Regions from separate parts of the Jeotgalibaca porci genome, predicted to be linked through region 1. Evidence: predicted binding sites of a transcription regulator. Region 1 holds the regulator's gene; each other region holds the start of a gene.

Region 1 (4,877 bases):
GTCGGCTTTGGGCCATTTTAGTAGTAGATGCACGCACGATGTTTCGTGCAACATAATCCTCCAGTTTGGCAATTTCTTCTTGTTGTTTCTCATATTGCTTCATTTCTTGTTCTAAACGAGCCGCTTTTTCTTGTAAAAACCAAGAATAGTTCCCTTTATAATGGTGGATTTTATTGCGACTGATTTCATAAACGTTTGTTGCAATTTTATCCAAGAAATACCGGTCATGGGAAACGACTAAAAGCGTTCCGCGGTAACCAAGCAAGTAATTCTCCAACCAAGCCAATGTATCAATGTCCAAATGGTTCGTCGGCTCATCCAAAATCAACAGGTCATTCTTTTCCAATAGAATTTTTGCCATCGCCAAACGCGTTTTTTGACCGCCGGAGAGCTGGGAAATAGGACGATCCAAGTCTTCTTCGTAAAACTTAAATCCATGTAAAACCGAACGGATTTCAGATTCATACCCGTATGCATCTTGCTTGTGGATTTCTTGTTGCAATGTGTCGTATAATTTTAAAGCTGCTTCCATGGCATCGGGGTCATTAATGACAGCTTCGTCCGCCAAACGCGTAGCAGCCTGTTCTGCTTGTTTCATTAATAAAATGACAGGTGCAAAGACCGTCAGCATTTCGTCCCAGATTGTTTTAGTGGAATCGACAGCACTGTGTTGGTCAAGATAACCAATGGTCACTTCTTTTTTCTTCGCAACAGTCCCTGCATCTGTCGGTTCAATACCGGCCAATATTTTTAGTAATGTTGATTTCCCTGCACCATTTCGTCCCACGAGTGCAATGCGCTCATTGTCCTGGATCGTAATTTGAATATTCTCAAATAAAACGGTCGGACCGAAATAACGGGCTAGATTTTGTCCTTGTAAGAGTATCATTCAGTCGTTCCTCAACTTTCTATTATATGCATAATCATTTTATCATAGTTTTTTCGTTCTGGGCGCATCCAAAAGAAAGGATGATGAAAACGGTCTAACCTTTGTGAAACGTGCACCATTTTTTTTATAAAAGCGATAACAACAAAGTTCAAGTTGAGATACCCTTCACAAAAAAGTACAAATTAAAACAAAATACTAGATTTTTCACGAGTGCATGCTATAATTGCACTATGTATTGATGAGCACAAAACGTTTATAATAGATAATTTTACATACATAAATTTGAAGAAAGCGAGAGAAACTATGCCAGCTAATAATGAAATTCCAAAAGCTACTGCCCGTCGTCTTCCTATCTATCACCGTTACTTACGCTATTTGCACGATGCCGGAAAAACGAGAATCTCCTCAACAGAATTGAGCGAGGCCGTAAAGGTTGATAGTGCAACTATCCGTAGAGATTTTTCATACTTTGGTGCTCTTGGGAAAAGAGGCTATGGTTATGATGTCGAATACTTATTGGAATTCTTCAGTAAAACATTGAACCAAGATCGTTTGACCAACGTTGCATTAATCGGAGTTGGTAACTTGGGACATGCGTTACTAAACTATAACTTCCATTTAAGTAATAATGTACGGATCAGCGCTGCCTTTGATGTAAATGAAGATATCGTTGGGACAATTGTCAGTGGGGTTCCGGTCTATCCAATGGGGGAAATGATTGAACAACTGCGTATTCAACAAATTGACGTTGTCATTTTGACTGTTCCGCAAGAAGTAGCACAAAAAGCTGCTAATAATCTAGTGGAAGCAGGAATTCGGGGAATTATGAACTTTACACCAATTCGTCTATCTGTTCCAGAAAATGTCCGCGTTCAAAACGTTGACCTGACGAACGAACTTCAGACCTTGATTTATTTCTTAGATAACAACATCAGTTAAGCATAAAATAAAAAATCCCGCGTCCTTCAAATTGAAGAGTGCGGGATTTTTTTATTTATTCACTTTATCTTTTATCTTGAAATACATTACTAACATTTGAATCGCTGTAACAATGTTATTCGTTGCGAAAAAGATACTAATCCACGTTAGGAATCCCCAACCGGATACATTAATGCTATCCACTGCGAAATAAATAAAAAGACCAGCAAATGCAAATTTCATAACGATTTGAAGAACGATATTTTTTAAATTCATAGAAATCCTTTCTTTTTACAACACTTATTGGAATAATTCAGGGAAATAAATTGGGAGTGAAGCAAAAGCATTCATTAAACCATGAGCCAACATCGGTGTAAAAATGTTGTTTGTCTTATAGTATAAATAAGAGAACCACAATCCCAAACTACCATAAAGAAGGTAGTGACCATCGAAATGGATGAAAGCAAACAGCAAAGCACTGATTACAGCTGATCCATAAAGACCAACACGTGACATGTTCAATTGAGTAAAAATAGCTTTACGGAAAACAAATTCTTCCATTACAGGTGCAAATACAGTAATCATAAAAATGAGTAAAGGATAAGCTTTTGTCATTTCTCTTAAGTTTTCGGTATTCGCAGACTCAATCGGTACACCAAAAAGATATTGTTCGATTAGTGAGGCTACAATTTGAATGAGAATCGCAGCTATGAAGCCTAACACACCCCAAAGTAAAACTTTAGGAATTGGAGCAGATGATGCTTTAATAATTGGCGCTTCAGGCGTCCATTTTTCTTTATAGTTAATAACGATCATCGTAATAGTTCCTAGAAAGGCAAAAATAATGGCCAAGGTTAAACTCATCGCGATTTGTTTCTCTGCCGGAAATAGGAACGTAAGCGGAACAGGCAAGAGTTGAGCTGCTAGGTATACGAAAATGATACGCGTGGATGTTGTCATTTTTCTTTTCATGTATCTAAACCTTTCTTGTTTGTTATAATTGTCCTAAGTGAGAGTATATCACAAGAATGAAAAAAATTAGTGAATTTGCTTGCATTATCAAAAAAGTTTGATTATGATAGAAAAGTAAGTTAGCACTCTGGATAGATGAGTGCTAATAAAGAATAAATTAATTTGTGGAGGGATACTTGTGTTAAAACCATTAGGTAATCGCGTCATTATTGATGTTGCCAAAGAAGAGGAAAAAACTGCAGGAGGCTTTGTGTTGCCATCTTCCGCTAAAGAAAAATCGCAAACGGGTGTCGTTATCGCAACAGGTAACGGTCTTGTAACGGACAACGGAACAAAAGTTGAAATGACAGTTAAAATCGGTGACCATGTATTGTTCGAGAAATATGCAGGGACTGAAATTAAGTACGATGGTACAGATTACTTAGTAGTAAAAGAATCCGATATCGTAGCAATCGTAGAATAATTTTTACAATAATAAGTATGAGGTGAATTTAGAATGGCTAAAGATATTAAATTTTCTGAAGACGCACGTGCAGCCCTATTACGTGGGGTAGACATGTTAGCGAACACAGTTAAAGTAACATTAGGACCGAAAGGCCGTAACGTTGTTTTAGAAAGAGCATACGGTTCTCCTTTAATTACCAACGATGGCGTAACGATCGCTAAAGAAATCGAACTAGAAGACCATTTCGAAAACATGGGAGCAAAACTTGTATCTGAAGTTGCTTCTAAAACAAATGACATTGCGGGTGACGGAACAACAACAGCAACTGTATTGACACAAGCAATTGTTCGCGAAGGCTTGAAAAACGTTACTGCTGGCGCAAACCCAGTTGGCGTTCGTCGCGGGATTGAAATCGCGGCGAAAGAAGCAATTGCTGGCTTAGCTGAGATTTCTCAAATTGTAGATTCTAAAGAATCAATCGCACAAGTTGCAGCAGTATCATCTGGTTCTGAAGAAGTCGGAGCACTTATTGCAGAAGCAATGGAAAAAGTTGGTAACGACGGCGTTATCACAATCGAAGAGTCTAAAGGTATTGAAACAGAACTAGATGTTGTTGAAGGTATGCAATTTGATCGTGGTTACTTATCACAATATATGGTAACTGATAACGATAAGATGGAAGTAAACCTAGAAATGCCATACGTTCTGATTACAGATCGTAAAATCTCTAACATTCAAGATTTACTACCTTTATTGGAGCAAATTTTGAAAGAAGGCCGTCCATTATTAATTATTGCGGATGATGTCGATGGAGAAGCATTACCAACATTGGTATTGAACAAACTTCGTGGAACATTTAACGTTGCGGCAGTGAAAGCACCTGGATTTGGGGACCGTCGTAAAGAAATGTTACAAGATATCGCAGTACTAACAGGCGGAACAGTAATCGCAGAAGATTTAGGTTTAGAGCTGAAAGATGCATCTATTGAACATTTAGGTCGCGCTGGAAAAGTTGTTGTAACGAAAGACAGCACAACAATTGTAGAAGGTGCTGGCGAGAAAGAAGTAATCGAGCAACGTGTAGCGGTTATTCGTGCACAAGCTGCAGAAACAACTTCTGATTTTGATCGTGAAAAATTACAAGAGCGCTTGGCTAAATTAGCAGGTGGTGTAGGGGTAATCAAAGTTGGTGCCGCTACTGAAACAGAATTGAAAGAGCGTAAACTACGTATCGAAGATGCATTAAACGCGACACGTGCGGCAGTTGAAGAAGGTATTGTATCCGGTGGTGGTACAGCGTTAGTTAACGTACAAGCCCGTGTACAAGGACTTGACTTAAAAGGCGACGAAGCAACAGGAGCACGTATTGTTGCACGCGCATTGGAAGAACCAGTTCGTCAAATCGCAGAAAATGCTGGAATGGAAGGTTCTGTTATTGCGGCACGCATTAAGACAGAAGAAATCGGCATTGGTTACAACGCTGCAACTGATGAGTGGGTAAACATGATTGAAGCTGGAATTGTAGACCCAGCTAAAGTTGTCCGTTCAGCTCTACAAAACGCAGCAAGTGTTGCAGGACTAATCCTTTCAACTGAAGGTGTTGTTGCTGACAAGCCTGCTCCAGAACAAATGATGCCACAAGACCCAGGTATG
Region 2 (4,877 bases), 480 kb from region 1:
TCAGAATTTATCGTTGATGGCGGTTTAACACAATAACACAATACTAATAAACTCCTGCACTTTGCGGCAGGAGTTTTTTTGTATTAGAGGGTTTTATAAGTTTCTGGGTGAACGTCATTCATTCGTGTAGACGTGCAAAAGTTAGTAAAAAAGTGAAGACCTTTGCACTAAAAACTCCAAAAAGGTGCAAAGGTCAGTACAAAATGACAAACTCTTGCACTATTTACCGCGAAAGCGTGCAAAAGTCAGCCTAAATCAACTAACCTTTGCACGCCGCGCCACTCTAACGCAAACCCTCCACTTCTGTCGCGTGGAAGAAGCGTTTGATTCCTCTGTAAAGCACTACAAATGGACAATTTGTAAGTGCTTTGATAAACTTTAAAAGAACCCAAATTGAGAAAGAGGCGATTACATGGACAAGAGCAAGTTAGGAACAAGAGAAGTCGTTCAAGTTGGCATAATTGTAAAAGATATTGAAAAAACGGCAGCGGCCTACGCAAAGTTTCTTAATGTGGAAATACCGGAAATATCAGTAACAGTACCGCCTGCAGGTAAAAAAATGTACTACCGAGGAGAAGAGGGAACGGCGACGGCAAAACTGGCCTTCTTTGATGTCGGTACAAACCTGCAGATTGAATTGATCGAGCCAGATGAGAAACCATCGACATGGCGCGAGCATTTGGATGAAAAAGGCGAAGGGGTCCACCATATTGCTTTCTTTGTAAATGATATGGAAACGATTGAAGATACTTTAGAAAAAGACCAAATTCCTGTTGTCCAAAAAGGCGCGTACGAAGGTGGAAAATATGCGTATTTGGATGCCTTTGAGCCATTGAAAGTGATGATTGAGCTACTCGAAAATGATTAGGAAGGGGACTACTATGTCTATTCTCACATTGCTGGGCGATTACTATCACAGCCATGATTTAGTCTTGGCATTTATAAAAGAAGTGCTAAACGACAAAGAACTGACGGATATTTCAAGCGACTCCCTCAGCGAAGAACTGGAGAAGCAACCAGAGTTGTTTATTCTCAGCAAAGAAAACCGGACGACGCCGGAAGAAGAGGATGTAAAACCATGGCTGACACCTCAATTGGATCAAGAGTTATGGGATTATGTATCAAATGGGGGCAATCTACTTGTCCTACATGGCGGTCTTAGTGCGTATCCGGAAGATTCGCGGATGCGTCAATTGGCAAAAGGCCATTTTCTCCATCATCCTGAAGAACATCTGGATGTCATGTATGAAGGAACTGCACCTGAATCAGAAGCGATTTCTTTTCATTTCTTAGATGAGCATTATTTTGTGGATGTGGATGAAGAAGAGACGCATGTTTTCCTGCGAAGCAAATCGAGCGAAGGCAAGCAAATAGCAGGTTGGCGTCATACAATCGACGAAGGTAAGGTCCTATGCCTGACTCCGACGCATAGAAAAGAAGGATTCGAGGACGAAACATTTAAGAAACTATTCAAGCAGTCCGTAGAATGGTTGTGTGATTAAAGAGAGTGGGAAAAAAGGCATTTAGATCCGAATCTTCTAACGCATACCATATCCGTAAGCTACTAAAGTAGCAACGGCTACGGCAACTGGAACGAATAAGCATAGGATGGACGCAGGCCATCCGCGCATTATTTTAGGAGCACTGTGGGCTGAAGCCCAAGTGTATCATGTTTGTAAGCTGCTAAAGCAGCAACAACCATAACAAAGTGGATGTCGGATCTGCCTTTTTGAGCACGTTTACGCCACTATTATTCATTAATAACAAGGGGCCAGGAGTTTTTTCCCGGCCCCTTACTATTTTAATATTCTAAAGCTTTCAAATCCTCTAACGTTACCTCTTCTTCTACATAACCATCCACGTCAAAGCCGCTTAGATTCGAGAATTCTTTAACAAAAAGGTCATAAGCAGTAAGATCTGTATTGAAGTTTTCAGCATTTATTTTTTCAATCAATGCTTTCGTTTTTGCTTGGGTATCGCTGTCTAATTCCCAACTGTCCGGTCTCATACGACCCATTTCATCGTATTCCGCCTTGTCACCGTAAACCATATCGCGCAGGATGCGGTCGATGTGCATAATTGGTGTTTCGTGCGTGCCTTTTTCTTCCATTACTTTGTACAGGCCAATGCAATAGACCGGGAAGAACGGAATAACAGAGCTGGCTTTCGTCGTTACAGCTGTAGCCACAATCACTTGTGCTTTCCCGTTCACATCCGCCAACAAGTCGTTAATCGTTTCTGCTTTCACATCACAGTCCGCTTTTGCTTGTCCCAACGTTCCGCCGCCGTAGTATGGACGGTTCAATTCGGATCCTAAATAGGAATAATTGGTAGTCAATACGCCATCAGCTAAGACGTCCGCTTCTTTCAAAGCTTCCATCCATAACTGCCAATCTTCGCCACCCATTACTTTAACGGTGTTCGCAATTTCTTCTTCTGTCGCTGTTTCCAACGTTTGTGTATAGTAATTTTGTGTTTGCATTTCAATATTTGGACCCACTACAGGCTCTCCAATCGCTTTAATTGAAGAAACATACGCCTCGCCTGTATCCGGATCGTTCCGTCGGCCACTCGCTAAACTGTAAACAACCAAGTCTACTTTTCCGCCGAATTCATTTTTGATGTAATCAATAACGTCTTGTTTCGTTTCATGACTGAATGCATCCGCCACGAAATTCTTCGCGACTAAACCTTCTTTTTCAGCAGCTTCACGAAACGCGATGTTATTATACCAACCTGGCGTTCCCAATGAACGTGCGCTTTTTGGTCCCTTTTCAAAGGAAACACCAATTGTATCGGCGCCTGTTCCAAAAGCTAAACTGATACGTGTCGCTAATCCATAGCTGGAAGAAGCACCAATAATCAAGACTTTCTTTGGCCCATCGAATGTTCCGTTACTCTTAACGTAGTTCACTTGATTCAATACTTCTTGTTTACAGCCAATTGGGTTCACGCCCAAAGCGACGTTTCCGCGTATGTTTTGTTTGAACTCTAGCATTAGTTATTTTCCCCCTGTAGGTTTTATTCTTGCATCATATCAGAAATGAATGAAAAAGAACATAAAACCGACTATTGTAGCTTAATGAAAAGTGTTATAATAGTATGTGATACATGTAACAAATGAAGAGTGATAACTGGAGGAATTGCAAATGGGTAGAGTAACAAGTATGTTGGGAATCACGTATCCTATTTTTTGTGGGGCGATGGGCGGCGTTTCACGTCCCCAATTAGTAAGTGCAGTGGCTGAAGCAGGCGGAATGGGAATTCTGGCAACAGCCGGGATGAAGCCCGAGGCCGTGCGAGAAGCTGTTCGCGAAATAAAATCTAAAACAACGAAACCATTCGGTGCCAATATTGCTATTATTGCCGGAAACGTAGAAGAAATACTCAGTGTTCTATTAGAAGAAGGCGTTAAATTCTTTACAACTGGAGCGGGTAATCCGATTCCTTTGATTGCGCCGATTCATGAAGCGGGCGGGATTATTTTTCCAGTCGTTCCTTCTGCACGTGTCGCGAAAAAAATGGAAGATCACGGCGCAGACGGTGTGGTAGTTGAAGGAACCGAAGCAGGGGGGCATGTGGGTGAGGCAACAACATTCACGCTTACTCGTCAAGCGGCGTTGGCAGTCTCAATACCCGTTATCAGTGCCGGCGGAATCGCAGACGGAAACGGAATCGTCGCGGCCTTTGCACTCGGCGCGGAAGGCGTTCAACTTGGAACACGATTTGTCGCTTCAGAAGAGGCGCCCATTCATGAAAACTATAAACAGGCGATCTTGAATGCCTCTGACACAGCAACATTTGTTTCCGGTCGCCGCTCAGGTGGACCGATTCGAATCGAACGAAACAACGCGTCTCAAAAGCACGTCGCGTTGGATGAAAATCCAGAAACAGATATGAACACACTTGAAAAATTCACACTCCCATCACTGATTAAAGCCGCAAGAGACGGCGACACTGAAAATGAAATCGTGACTTACGGCCAAATTGCCAGCATCATCCACGAAATTAAATCTGTAAAACAAATCATTGAAGAATTATTCCATGAAGCAGAAGAAGTGCTAGGAAATTTGAAATTGGATTTATAGGAATAGGGCTGGATAAAAAACATTTGCGGTCCTATAAACGAAAAATATTCAGGGGAAAGCATCATAAACTGGCTTCACAAAAAAACTCAGACGGCCATATGGCGAGGTACCGACCCCCAAAAGTTAGAGTAAAATCTAAACTTTTGGGGGTTCTTTTTATGGCAAAATATAGTGAAGCATTCAAGTTACAAGTTGTGCAAGAATATCTGGATGGCCCGTTGGGATATAGCGCCTTGGCGAAGAAACATGCCATTCCTGATGCCGCAACCGTCCGAAAATGGGTGACATTTTTCCAAGAATTCGGGTTGGAAGGTCTGAAGAGGAAGCGGAAGAAGACGGTCTACCCTGTTCAATTCAAGGTGGATGTATTACACTTTATGAAAGAAACAGGCGCTTCTTATTCCGAAACGGCCATTGCCTTCGGCATGAACAATCCTTCCCTCATCGCCAACTGGAACCGGGCCTTCCAAGAGAACGGGATAAAAGGCCTGAAACCAAAACAAAAGGGGCGACCTCCCATGTCCAGAAAACCGAGAAAACAGCCGGGAAAACAAGCAAAGTCCACTTCTCTTTCCCAAGAAGAGCTGGAACGTGAAAATGAATTACTAAGATTAGAGATTGCTTACTTAAAAAAGTTGAAAGCTTTCCGGGAGAATCCAGACACCTTTCTCGAAAAGCACAAACAGCAGTGGCATACGCACTCAAAGAAGAAGGATTCAAACTGAAGGATATCCTTTCAGTAGTTGGAATCCCATCCGCAACGTACCATTACCACGCGAAACAACTGGG
Region 3 (4,877 bases), 480 kb from region 1:
AGCAACGTGTGCTGATAATGCAGCGATGGAAAATTTCTTCGGCATTCTGAAACAGGAAATGTATCACGGAGAAAAAATGGTAAGTTATGGTGAGCTTGAATCAAGGATTTCCGAGTATATCGATTGGTACAACCAAGTTCGATCGAAAGAAAAATTGGCTGGCCTAAGTCCAGTAGAATACCGAACTCAAACCAGCCAATTGGCTGCATAATTAAAACTCTAACTTTTGGGGGTCGCTACCCGATCTGAGTTTTTTATTCGCGTAATTTGAATGGAGTTTATTTTTCCAACGTCTTCGCAAGTGCATCAACTGCGAGAATCGCATCGGCGATTTCTTTGGCTGTCAGCGTTCTGCCGATGTTGCCCATTGTGTCATTTTCGCCATTTGCCAATGCGCCCACTCTTAATAATTCATCATAAGAGGTCTGGTCTAAATGCATTTCTGCCAATGTAATGGGCATGCTGATTGCTTTGTAGAAGCGCATGAATTGATAGATTTCTTCTACAGGACGATTTTCCAACACGAGTTGTGTCAACGTTCCGTATGCCACTTTTTCACCGTGTGTTAAGTCATGGATTTCGCCTGAAACAGCAGTAAAGCCGTTATGAATCGCGTGCGCGCCAGCCAGTCCGCCGTTTTCGAAACCTAGGCCGGAAAGAAGCGTATTCGCCTCCACCACATGTTCAACTGCCGGTGTTACCAAGTGCTCTTTAACCGCTGCGTATGCCGCAATCCCTTCTGTAAATAACGTTTGTTCACAAACTGCTGCAATGGCTTGACCTGCAAGTGAAGGGCTTCCTCCCGCCATCGTTGATCCATTATTGCGATACGCCGCGCTTGCTTCTACCAGTGTCGCCATTGCATCTGCCATTCCCGAAGCAAATAAACGCGCCGGGGCATTCACGATTACTTCAGTATCAACCAAGACTAAATCAGGGTTCTTTTTGTAGAAACGGTAGTCTTCGAATTGGCCCTCGTCGGTATACATGACTGAAAGTGCGGAAGTCGGAGCATCCGTTGAGGCAATCGTTGGTGCAATAATGACCGGTGCACCTACTTCGTCCGCCAGTGCTTTCGCAGTATCAACGGCTTTTCCACCACCCAACGCCACAATCACGTCTGCTTCATTATCTTTAGCAACACTTACCAAACGTTGTACCTCATTGTTGGAAGATTCACCGTTGAACTTCTCAAACGCAAATGTTGCTTTGCTGTCAGAAAAGCTTTTATCTATTTTATCTGAGAGTAAGTTCCAGACGATATCGTCTGATAGAATGAGCGCTTTGGTACCCAAGTTTTCAACTTCTGTACCCAAAGTTGTCAAAACGCCTTGCCCTTGAACGTAACGTGCGGGTGAACGAAATGCTATTTTATTCATTATGCTTTTCCCCTATCTATATTTGTTAAGTTATTCACAATATATGTTACAGGAAGGATGTAAATTTGTCAAAAATATATCTAAAACAATATTACCGACTAGGAAAAGATTGTTAGTAAATCACATTGGATAAATTCTATTAATTTGAAAACGAATACAAATACATTTCACAGATGTTATAATAACTAAAGAACAAAAAAGGGGATTACCTCCTAACAACATTGAAGCAACAAGAGAGGGGATTATAAAATGCAAAAGGATTTTCTTTGGGGCGGCGCGTCTGCTGCTAACCAGATAGAAGGTGGCTATTTAGCAGGTGGCAAAGGGTTAACCAGTGTTGACTTGATTCCGCATGGCGCATACCGTCGTGAAATTCTAGCCGGCCTGCGTCATTACGAGGACGTACCAGAAGGACAATTTTACCCATCACATGAAGCGATTGATTTCTATACACACTATAAAGAAGATATTGCGTTGTTCGCCGAAATGGGATTCAAGGCGTACCGCTTTTCGATGGCCTGGTCACGGGTTTTCCCAACGGGCTTAGAAGAGGAGCCAAATGAAGAAGGCCTGCAATTTTATGAAAATGTGATTGATGAGTTACTAAAATATAACATTGAACCGATTGTAACGATTAATCATTTCGATGTGCCAAAAACGTTGATTGACAACTATGGTTCATGGAAGAGTCGCGAAATGATTGCTTTGTTTGAGAAATACGCAACGGTATTGTTCAAACGTTTCAAAGGGAAAGTCAAGTACTGGATTTCGGTAAATGAAATCAATATGCTCTTCCACCTGCCTTTTATGGGTGCAGGGATTTATTTGGAAGAAGGTGAGAACCGCGAACAGGTCCTTTATAAAGCGGCGCATCACGAATTAGTGGCGAGTGCGCGGGCAACCAAAGCATTGAGAGAGATTGATCCTGATGCCCAAATGGGATGTATGATTGCAGCGGGCGATTACTACCCGTATAGTGCGAACCCGAAAGACATTCGTGCTGCACAATTAGCGAATCAGGAAAACTTCTTCTTTATTGATGTCCAATCACGCGGGAAATACCCGAACTGGACGAAGCATAAATTTGCCGAAGAAGGCATTGAAATCGGAATGACTGAAGAAGATGAGAAAGTACTGGCGGAAAACACGGTAGATTATATTTCCTTGAGTTACTATTCAACGCGCACGTCAAAAGCAGAGCTTGAGCCTGGAGAAGCAACGACAGGGAATGCATTTGTGGGAGCAGTAAACCCCTACTTGGAAAAATCAGAATGGGGTTGGGCGATTGATCCATTGGGTATGCGTACGACATTGAATACACTTTGGGAAAGATATCAAAAGCCGCTCTTCATCGTTGAAAATGGCTTAGGGGCGTATGACAAGCCGGAAGAAGATGGTTCTGTCCATGATGACTACCGGATTGATTACTTGAAGCAACATATCGAAGAATTCAAAGCGGCCGTTGAAATTGACGGCATTCCATTGCTTGGCTATACGACATGGGGGTGTATCGACTTAGTCTCCGCATCAACGGGCGAAATGTCCAAACGTTACGGTTTCATTTATGTAGACCGCGACGATGCTGGGAACGGCACGATGGCTCGTAGCCGCAAAGATTCATTCTACTGGTATAAAAAAGTGATTGAAACGAACGGTGAGAATTTAAACGCCGATAATTTTAAATAGAGGTAAGGGGGCTGTTTCTGTAATAGAGACAGTCTTTTTGTTTGGAGTGGGAACGAATTCAGGTAGAATGAATGTAAGACGAACTTTCAGAAGGGATGATTTGCATGCAAAAGACATATACACCAGAACTTGTTTATTATGCCGGAAATCAATTACTTGAAGGCCCAGTATGGAGCGAGAAAGAGCAACGTTTATATTTTGTCTCGATTGAAGATGAAATGATTTATCGGTTGAACGAAGAAACAACGGAAATTACTTCCTACCCGACTAACGGACCGGTAGGGGCTGCCGTTTTAAATAAAGATGGAAAGATTATCTCAGCAGAGAAGCAAGGGATTTATTTAATCAATCCGGAAACAAAAGAACGGACTTATCTGATGCAGGCAAATGAAGATGAACGTCAACGCTATAATGATGGGAAACTGGATCCAAACGGGCGCTTTTTGATCGGCACAATGGGTTACGGAGAAACGCTTGAGGGAGAAGCACGTCTGTTTATTATTGAAGATGGCGAAGTGCGTATATTGCTTAGTGATTTGACGCTTTCCAATGGTATGGGCTGGACGAAGGATGGCCGCACGTTTTACCATATTGATACACCGACTAAAAAAGTCAAGCAGTACGATTATGATTTAGCCAACGGTACGGTATCGAACGGAAAAACAATCGTTGAGATAACAGGCAATGGTTCTCCAGATGGTATGTGTGTGGATGTGGACGAAAAGATTTGGGTCGCAGAATATGGCGGCAAACAAATTTGTAAGTGGGACCCTGCTACGGGAGAGAAGTTACTAACGATTCCGATGCCCGTATCCAATATTACCTCTTGCTGCATTGGTGGGGAAAACAAAGCGTATCTCTATATCACTACTGCCAAAGAGAACGATGAACCGTTATCCGGTGGGCTATTCAAAGTGAAAATTAGATAATTAGCGTATAAAAAATGCTCGAAAAGGCTTTTCCCGTGAACCATTTATTAGAGGAAAGAACTGTCCATCAGAAGAGAAACGGCCAAAATACTAGCTTCAAATGTTCCCAAATGCTTTCGTTGATTGGCGCAATCAGTCCCCCACGTCTATTTCGAGCAACAGCATTCATGTAAAAAACCTCCTGCTATTTATTTGTTAAATTAATAATAGAGGACCTAAACAGGTAAACAAAGAGATATGTCGGAACATCTCGAAAATAGCGCAAAAATCTCCTAAAGTAGCATATAGATAGAAATGAGTAAGCATGGGTTTAGGAAAGTGGGAGGATGAGTATCATGGAGAAAAACATAATCAAAAGAAATAATGTCAATGTGGTTGGGAACGGGGATAAAGTTCTCGTTTTTGCACATGGATTTGGATGTGAACAAGGGATGTGGCGGTATATCTTGCCCGCATTTACACATGATTATCAAGTTGTTCTGTTTGATTATGTGGGATCTGGAAATTCAGATGTCAGTGCGTATGATCCAGAAAAATATAACCAGTTGGAAGGATACGCATAAGATGTTATTGATGTAATTGAATCCCTCGCGTTAAGTGATGTCACCTTCGTCGGTCATTCGGTAAGCTCCATGATTGGTTTGTTGGCAGCGAATGCCCGTCCTGACTTAATTACTGATTTGATTATGATTGGCCCTTCACCTTGTTACTTGAACACAACCGACTATCAAGGCGGTTTTGATGAAGCAGATATCACGGATATGTTGGAAATGATGGAAATGAACTTTGAAGGATGGGCTAGCTACATGGCTCCAATGGCGATGGAAGCTTCTCCCGATGAAGAAAAAGTACGGGACTTGGAAAGTACATTTGTTTCCAATGA
Region 4 (4,877 bases), 910 kb from region 1:
CCACCTTGGTGTAGGTAAGCTCCGAAAGATTGAGAATCAGTTTTCTCAACGATTTCGAAACGACGTAGAGAAATTTTTTCTCCGATTTTAGTTGTTGCTGTTTGGATTGTTTCGTTCAATGTTCCTTCTTCAGTTGGCAATGCCAAAGCAGCTTCCATGTCAGCTGGTTTATTAGCAGCCAATAAGTCTGTAACTGATTTAACTAAACCTTGGAATTGGTCGTTTTTAGCAACGAAGTCTGTCTCAGCGTTGATTTCTACAACAACAGCAGTGTTGCCGTCAACAGAAACGTTAGCTAGTCCTTCAGCAGCAATACGGTCAGCTTTTTTAGCTGCCTTTGCCATTCCGTTTTCACGTAGGTAATCTACTGCTGCTTCCATGTCGCCTTCTACAGCTACAAGTGCGCGTTTAGCGTCCATCATACCAACGCCAGTCATATCACGTAATTCTTTAACTAATTTTGCTGAAATTTGTGCCATTATAAAAATCCTCCTGTTGTATATGTATTCATATAAAAAGCTGCCTCAAAAATAGAGAGATGCTGGCTTTTGCTGCAATATCTTTCTTATTTATGAGACAGCCATTTGATTCATCATGTTAAACCATTAAAAGTTCAGTCTTAAGCGTTGTCGCCTTCAACAACTTCAACGATTTCTTCTAATGAAGTTGCTTCGTCTGTCTTAGAAGCAAAAGCTTCTTCAACTTCTTGGTCTGCACCTTGGTTTCCTTCGATGAAAGCATCAGCCATTTTAGCAGTAATCAATTTAACCGCACGAATTGCATCGTCGTTAGATGGGATTACAACATCAATTTCGTCTGGATCACAGTTAGTATCAACCATAGCAACGATAGGAATGTTTAGTTTGTGAGCTTCTTGAACAGCGATTCTTTCTTTTCTTGGGTCAACGATGAACATTACATCTGGAATTCTTGGCATATCTTTAATTCCGCCTAAGAATTTTTCTAGACGTTCTTGTTCTTTAACTAAGATACCAACTTCTTTTTTAGGAAGTAGTTCGAAAGTACCGTCTTCAGACATTCTTTCGATATCTTTCAAACGTTTGATACGTTTTTGGATTGTATCCCAGTTAGTCAAAGTTCCACCTAACCAACGGTGGTTAACGAAGTATTGACCAGAACGGATAGCTTCATCTTTGATTGAATCTTGAGCTTGTTTTTTAGTACCTACGAATAGAGCTACTCCGCCGTCTTCAGCGATATCGCGCATGTAGTTATATGCGTTGTCTACCAATTTCACTGTCTTTTGTAGATCAATGATGTAGATACCGTTTCTTTCTGTAAAGATATATTGTTTCATTTTTGGGTTCCAACGACGTGTCTGGTGACCGAAGTGAACACCTGCTTCAAGCAATTGTTTCATTGAGATAACTGCCATGATTTATTCCTCCATATTGGTTTTATTTTTTCCTCCCATAGCATCAACTATAAAAGAGACTCCCTGAGGAGCACCCACTCTCATATCAACTATGGTGTGAAATTTAGTGCTTAAGCACCGTAATCAATTATACTAGGTCTCAAAAAAAATGCAAGTATTTTTTCAGAAACTTTTTTCTTTGCTGCAAGCTGACAAAAAATGATTTCTGCAATCTTGAAAAAACAATAAATATACCGCATACTAGACATTATTAATTCACTTGGAGGTATTCCAGTATGTTCTATAATTTCGTCATTCGTTTTGTTCATTTTTTATTACTTATACTCAATGGTCGTATCCACGCCCAAAATAAAGAAAAACTGCCTGAAGGTACAACCTATGTGTTGGCTGCACCCCATCGCAGTTGGTTGGACCCTGTTTTTATTGCGATTGCGGCTTACCCGCATAGATATACAACTATGGCTAAAAAAGAATTATTCGATAACAAATTTGTTAATTTTCTTTTGAGAAAAATGAATGCATTCCCTGTTGACCGTGCGAATCCGGGTCCAAGTGCAATTAAGCACCCTGTTTCCGTTCTGAAGGAAGGAAATTTGAACTTCTTTATCTTTTCTACGGGTACACGTTATGATGCTGCTGTAAAAGGTGGCACTACAACAATCGCCCGGATGGCTAAAGTTCCGATTGTACCAGTTGTTTTCCAAGGACCTTTTACATTCAAGGACTTATTGAAGCGTCAAAAAGCAGTTGTTCGTTTTGGAGATATCATTCAAATTCCAGAAGGCAGAATGCCACGAGAAAAAATGGCCGAGATTGATTTAGAGCTCGAGCAATCATTTGCGCGTCTTGATAAAGAAATAAATCCTGATTTCGTACATGAATTCAAAAAGAAGTGACCGCTATGGTCACTTCTTTTTGATATTCTCTTATGTATTTTTCAAGTCAATAACCATCCGGCCTTTGATTTTACCCTCTTCCATCTCTGTAAAGATATCATTGATATCTTCCATGGATCTCATTTCGAATTTTGGAACAACTTTCCCTTCAGCTGCAAATTGGAAAGATTCTTTCAAGTCTTGGCGTGTTCCTACTAAACTACCAATTACTTGAATGCCGTCCAGAACTAAACGCGGAATACTTAAATCCATGGATTCTACAGGCAAACCAACTGCTACAATCGTTCCGCCCGCTCTTACAGCATCAACAGCTGCATTAAAGGCTGCCTTGCCAACTGCTGTAACGACCGCTACATGTGCCCCACCCACTTTTTCTTGGGCGACTTTCGCTAAATCTTCGTTTAACGGATTAATACAAATATCTGCACCCATCTCTTTGGCGAAATCCAATTGCGCTTCGTTAATATCTACGGCAATAACTTTTAAATTAAAAACATTCTTGGCATATTGAAGGGCTAAGTTACCCAGTCCACCCATTCCGGAAATAATGATCCAATCCCCAGCCTGTGTATTAGAAACTTTAATCGCCTTGTAGGTTGTAACGCCTGCACACGTAATACTACTTGCTGCAGCAGAGGATAAATTGTCCGGTACTTTAACAGCGTAGTCTGCAGTCACAATACATTGTTCGGACATCCCGCCATCAACGCTGTAACCTGAGTTTTTAGCACTGCGACACAGTGTTTCTCTACCAGTTACGCAATATTCACAATGGCCACATCCTTCGAAGAACCAGGCAACACTCGCTCTGTCCCCGGGTTTTAAAGATGTTACTCCTTCAGCTACCTCTTTTACAACACCAATTCCTTCGTGGCCCAATACCCGACCCGTTACATCCCCAAAGTCTGCATTTTTAACATGCATATCAGTATGACAAACACCACAGCATTCCATATCTAGAAGTGCTTCACCACTCCGAAGCTCTCTCAAATCCTTTTCAATTACCTTTGCTTCTCGATTTTCCGTAGCAACAATAGCTTTCATCACATTACCTCCGTTTTTAGTTTGTTAAATAAATCACAAAATGAAACAAAAAAATAAAATGAATCATTTCTATGTTTCTACCCTACAAAACGTAATCCTTTACATCAAGGGTTTTATCTGAAATCAGGAAACAAAAAAAGAATGTGAGTCATGTAACATGACCCGCATTCTAAAAAGTTTATTTCTTAGTTTTTTTATTAGATGCTTTAGATTGTGCTTTCATTGATGCCATGATTTGCTTCACTTTACGTTCAGATGGTTTTTGTCCCATTTGCATCATCATGCCACGCAGCATATCTTCAGAAATCGGTGGGTTTTCTTGGAAATAGTTCATCATGTAACGACGAGCTAAGAAAAAGCCGCCAACTGCGCCTAGAAGGATTCCTATTATAACAATAAATATCCAAGCTCCAGTAGTCATTTAATCTCCTCCTTCTTTAAGAAACTGTTCATTATATTATATTACAAGAATTTGACAGAAAAAGAAATAGAAACTCACGTTTAATAAATAATTTTCAACAAAACCGAACGTTTGTTTGATTTCGATTTATTGCTATGCTACAATAAATGTAAATAAATTCACGGAGATGATGCGGTTATGGCTGGAAATAAGGATACACGCCAAATGCAAGTTTTAAATTATATATATACGCAAGTTCAAGAAAAAGGCTATCCACCTACTGTTCGGGAAATCGGAAACGCTGTGGACCTTTCATCTACTTCTACTGTTCACGGTCATTTATCGCGCTTGGAAAAAGCTGGACTCATTTATCGTGACCCGACTAAACCACGTGCTATTGAAGTGACAGACATGGGCCTCAGCAAATTAGGAATTAAAAGCGACCAAATGCCACTCCTCGGGGTTGTAACGGCAGGAGAACCTATTTTAGCTGTTGAGGAAGCAACCGACTTCTTCCCTATTCCACCAAACTTCAAGAATATATCTGATGATTTATTCATGCTGACCATCAGAGGAGAAAGCATGATTAACGTAGGGATTTTAAATAATGACTCTGTTATTGTCAAAAAACAAAGCAGTGCACAAAATGGCGAAATTGTTATTGCTATAACAGATGAAGATGAAGCCACTTGTAAACGATTCTTTAAAGAAAAAAATCATATTCGTTTACAGCCCGAGAATGATACGATGGATCCCATTATACTTGATAACGTAAGAATATTAGGTAAGGTAATCGGGTTATACAGAAGTCATATTCAATAACAAAATTAAAAGCAAGAATTCCAGTCTATAAAACTGGGATTCTTGCTTTTTTTAGTGATTAATATTCCATCAATGTTTTAATTGTGTATTTCTCAATCTTGTCACGGCCTTTAAGGTCCATTAATTCAATTAAGAATGCTAGTCCAACAACTTCTCCGCCTAGCTTTTCAATTAATTCAACTGTTGCGAGCGTTGTTCCACCTGTAGCTAACAAATCATCACAGATAAGAACTTTTTCGCCTGGTTTTACTGCGTCAGAGTGCAATTGAAGCGTTGCTTCTCCGTACTCTAAACCGTAATCAACTTCAACTGTTTCGCG

What was found. Region 1 encodes Rex, which represses fermentation and respiration genes when NADH is low (regulators of the CRP and FNR family bind a similar motif). Its sites were predicted from a motif close to TTGTGAANTANTTCACAA; they were not measured.
Region 2: a site for Rex is predicted at 3,103-3,120, ahead of G7058_RS07540 (NAD(P)H-dependent flavin oxidoreductase). Genes of this name have one in related genera too.
Region 3: a site for Rex is predicted at 1,402-1,419, ahead of G7058_RS07555 (glycerol dehydrogenase). Genes of this name have one in related genera too.
Region 4: a site for Rex is predicted at 3,358-3,375, ahead of adhP (alcohol dehydrogenase AdhP). Genes of this name have one in related genera too.

Annotation. Positions count from the first base shown of each region.
Region 1 covers NZ_CP049889.1:983,578-988,454, reverse strand. Annotated here, with positions in the region: gene G7058_RS05010 (ABC-F family ATP-binding cassette domain-containing protein) at 1-889, opposite strand, end outside; gene G7058_RS05005 (redox-sensing transcriptional repressor Rex) at 1,193-1,828, shown strand; gene G7058_RS05000 (YdiK family protein) at 1,880-2,083, opposite strand; gene G7058_RS04995 (CPBP family intramembrane glutamic endopeptidase) at 2,108-2,779, opposite strand; gene groES (co-chaperone GroES) at 2,958-3,242, shown strand; gene groL (chaperonin GroEL) at 3,276-4,877, shown strand, end outside.
Region 2 covers NZ_CP049889.1:1,459,648-1,464,524, forward strand. Annotated here, with positions in the region: gene G7058_RS07520 (SDR family NAD(P)-dependent oxidoreductase) at 1-36, shown strand, start outside; gene G7058_RS07525 (VOC family protein) at 413-868, shown strand; gene G7058_RS07530 (ThuA domain-containing protein) at 882-1,502, shown strand; gene fabV (enoyl-ACP reductase FabV) at 1,802-2,998, opposite strand; gene G7058_RS07540 (NAD(P)H-dependent flavin oxidoreductase) at 3,150-4,088, shown strand; gene G7058_RS07545 (helix-turn-helix domain-containing protein) at 4,247-4,813, shown strand; gene G7058_RS07550 (IS3 family transposase) at 4,699-4,877, shown strand, end outside.
Region 3 covers NZ_CP049889.1:1,465,080-1,469,956, forward strand. Annotated here, with positions in the region: gene G7058_RS07550 (IS3 family transposase) at 1-211, shown strand, start outside; gene G7058_RS07555 (glycerol dehydrogenase) at 279-1,379, opposite strand; gene G7058_RS07560 (6-phospho-beta-glucosidase) at 1,629-3,065, shown strand; gene G7058_RS07565 (SMP-30/gluconolactonase/LRE family protein) at 3,170-3,994, shown strand; gene G7058_RS11890 (DUF6512 family protein) at 4,062-4,163, opposite strand; partial or broken gene G7058_RS07570 (alpha/beta fold hydrolase) at 4,426-4,877, shown strand, end outside.
Region 4 covers NZ_CP049889.1:73,667-78,543, reverse strand. Annotated here, with positions in the region: gene tsf (translation elongation factor Ts) at 1-479, opposite strand, end outside; gene rpsB (30S ribosomal protein S2) at 620-1,396, opposite strand; gene G7058_RS00535 (lysophospholipid acyltransferase family protein) at 1,672-2,292, shown strand; gene adhP (alcohol dehydrogenase AdhP) at 2,323-3,336, opposite strand; gene G7058_RS00525 (YneF family protein) at 3,515-3,757, opposite strand; gene lexA (transcriptional repressor LexA) at 3,935-4,558, shown strand; gene G7058_RS00515 (adenine phosphoribosyltransferase) at 4,617-4,877, opposite strand, start outside.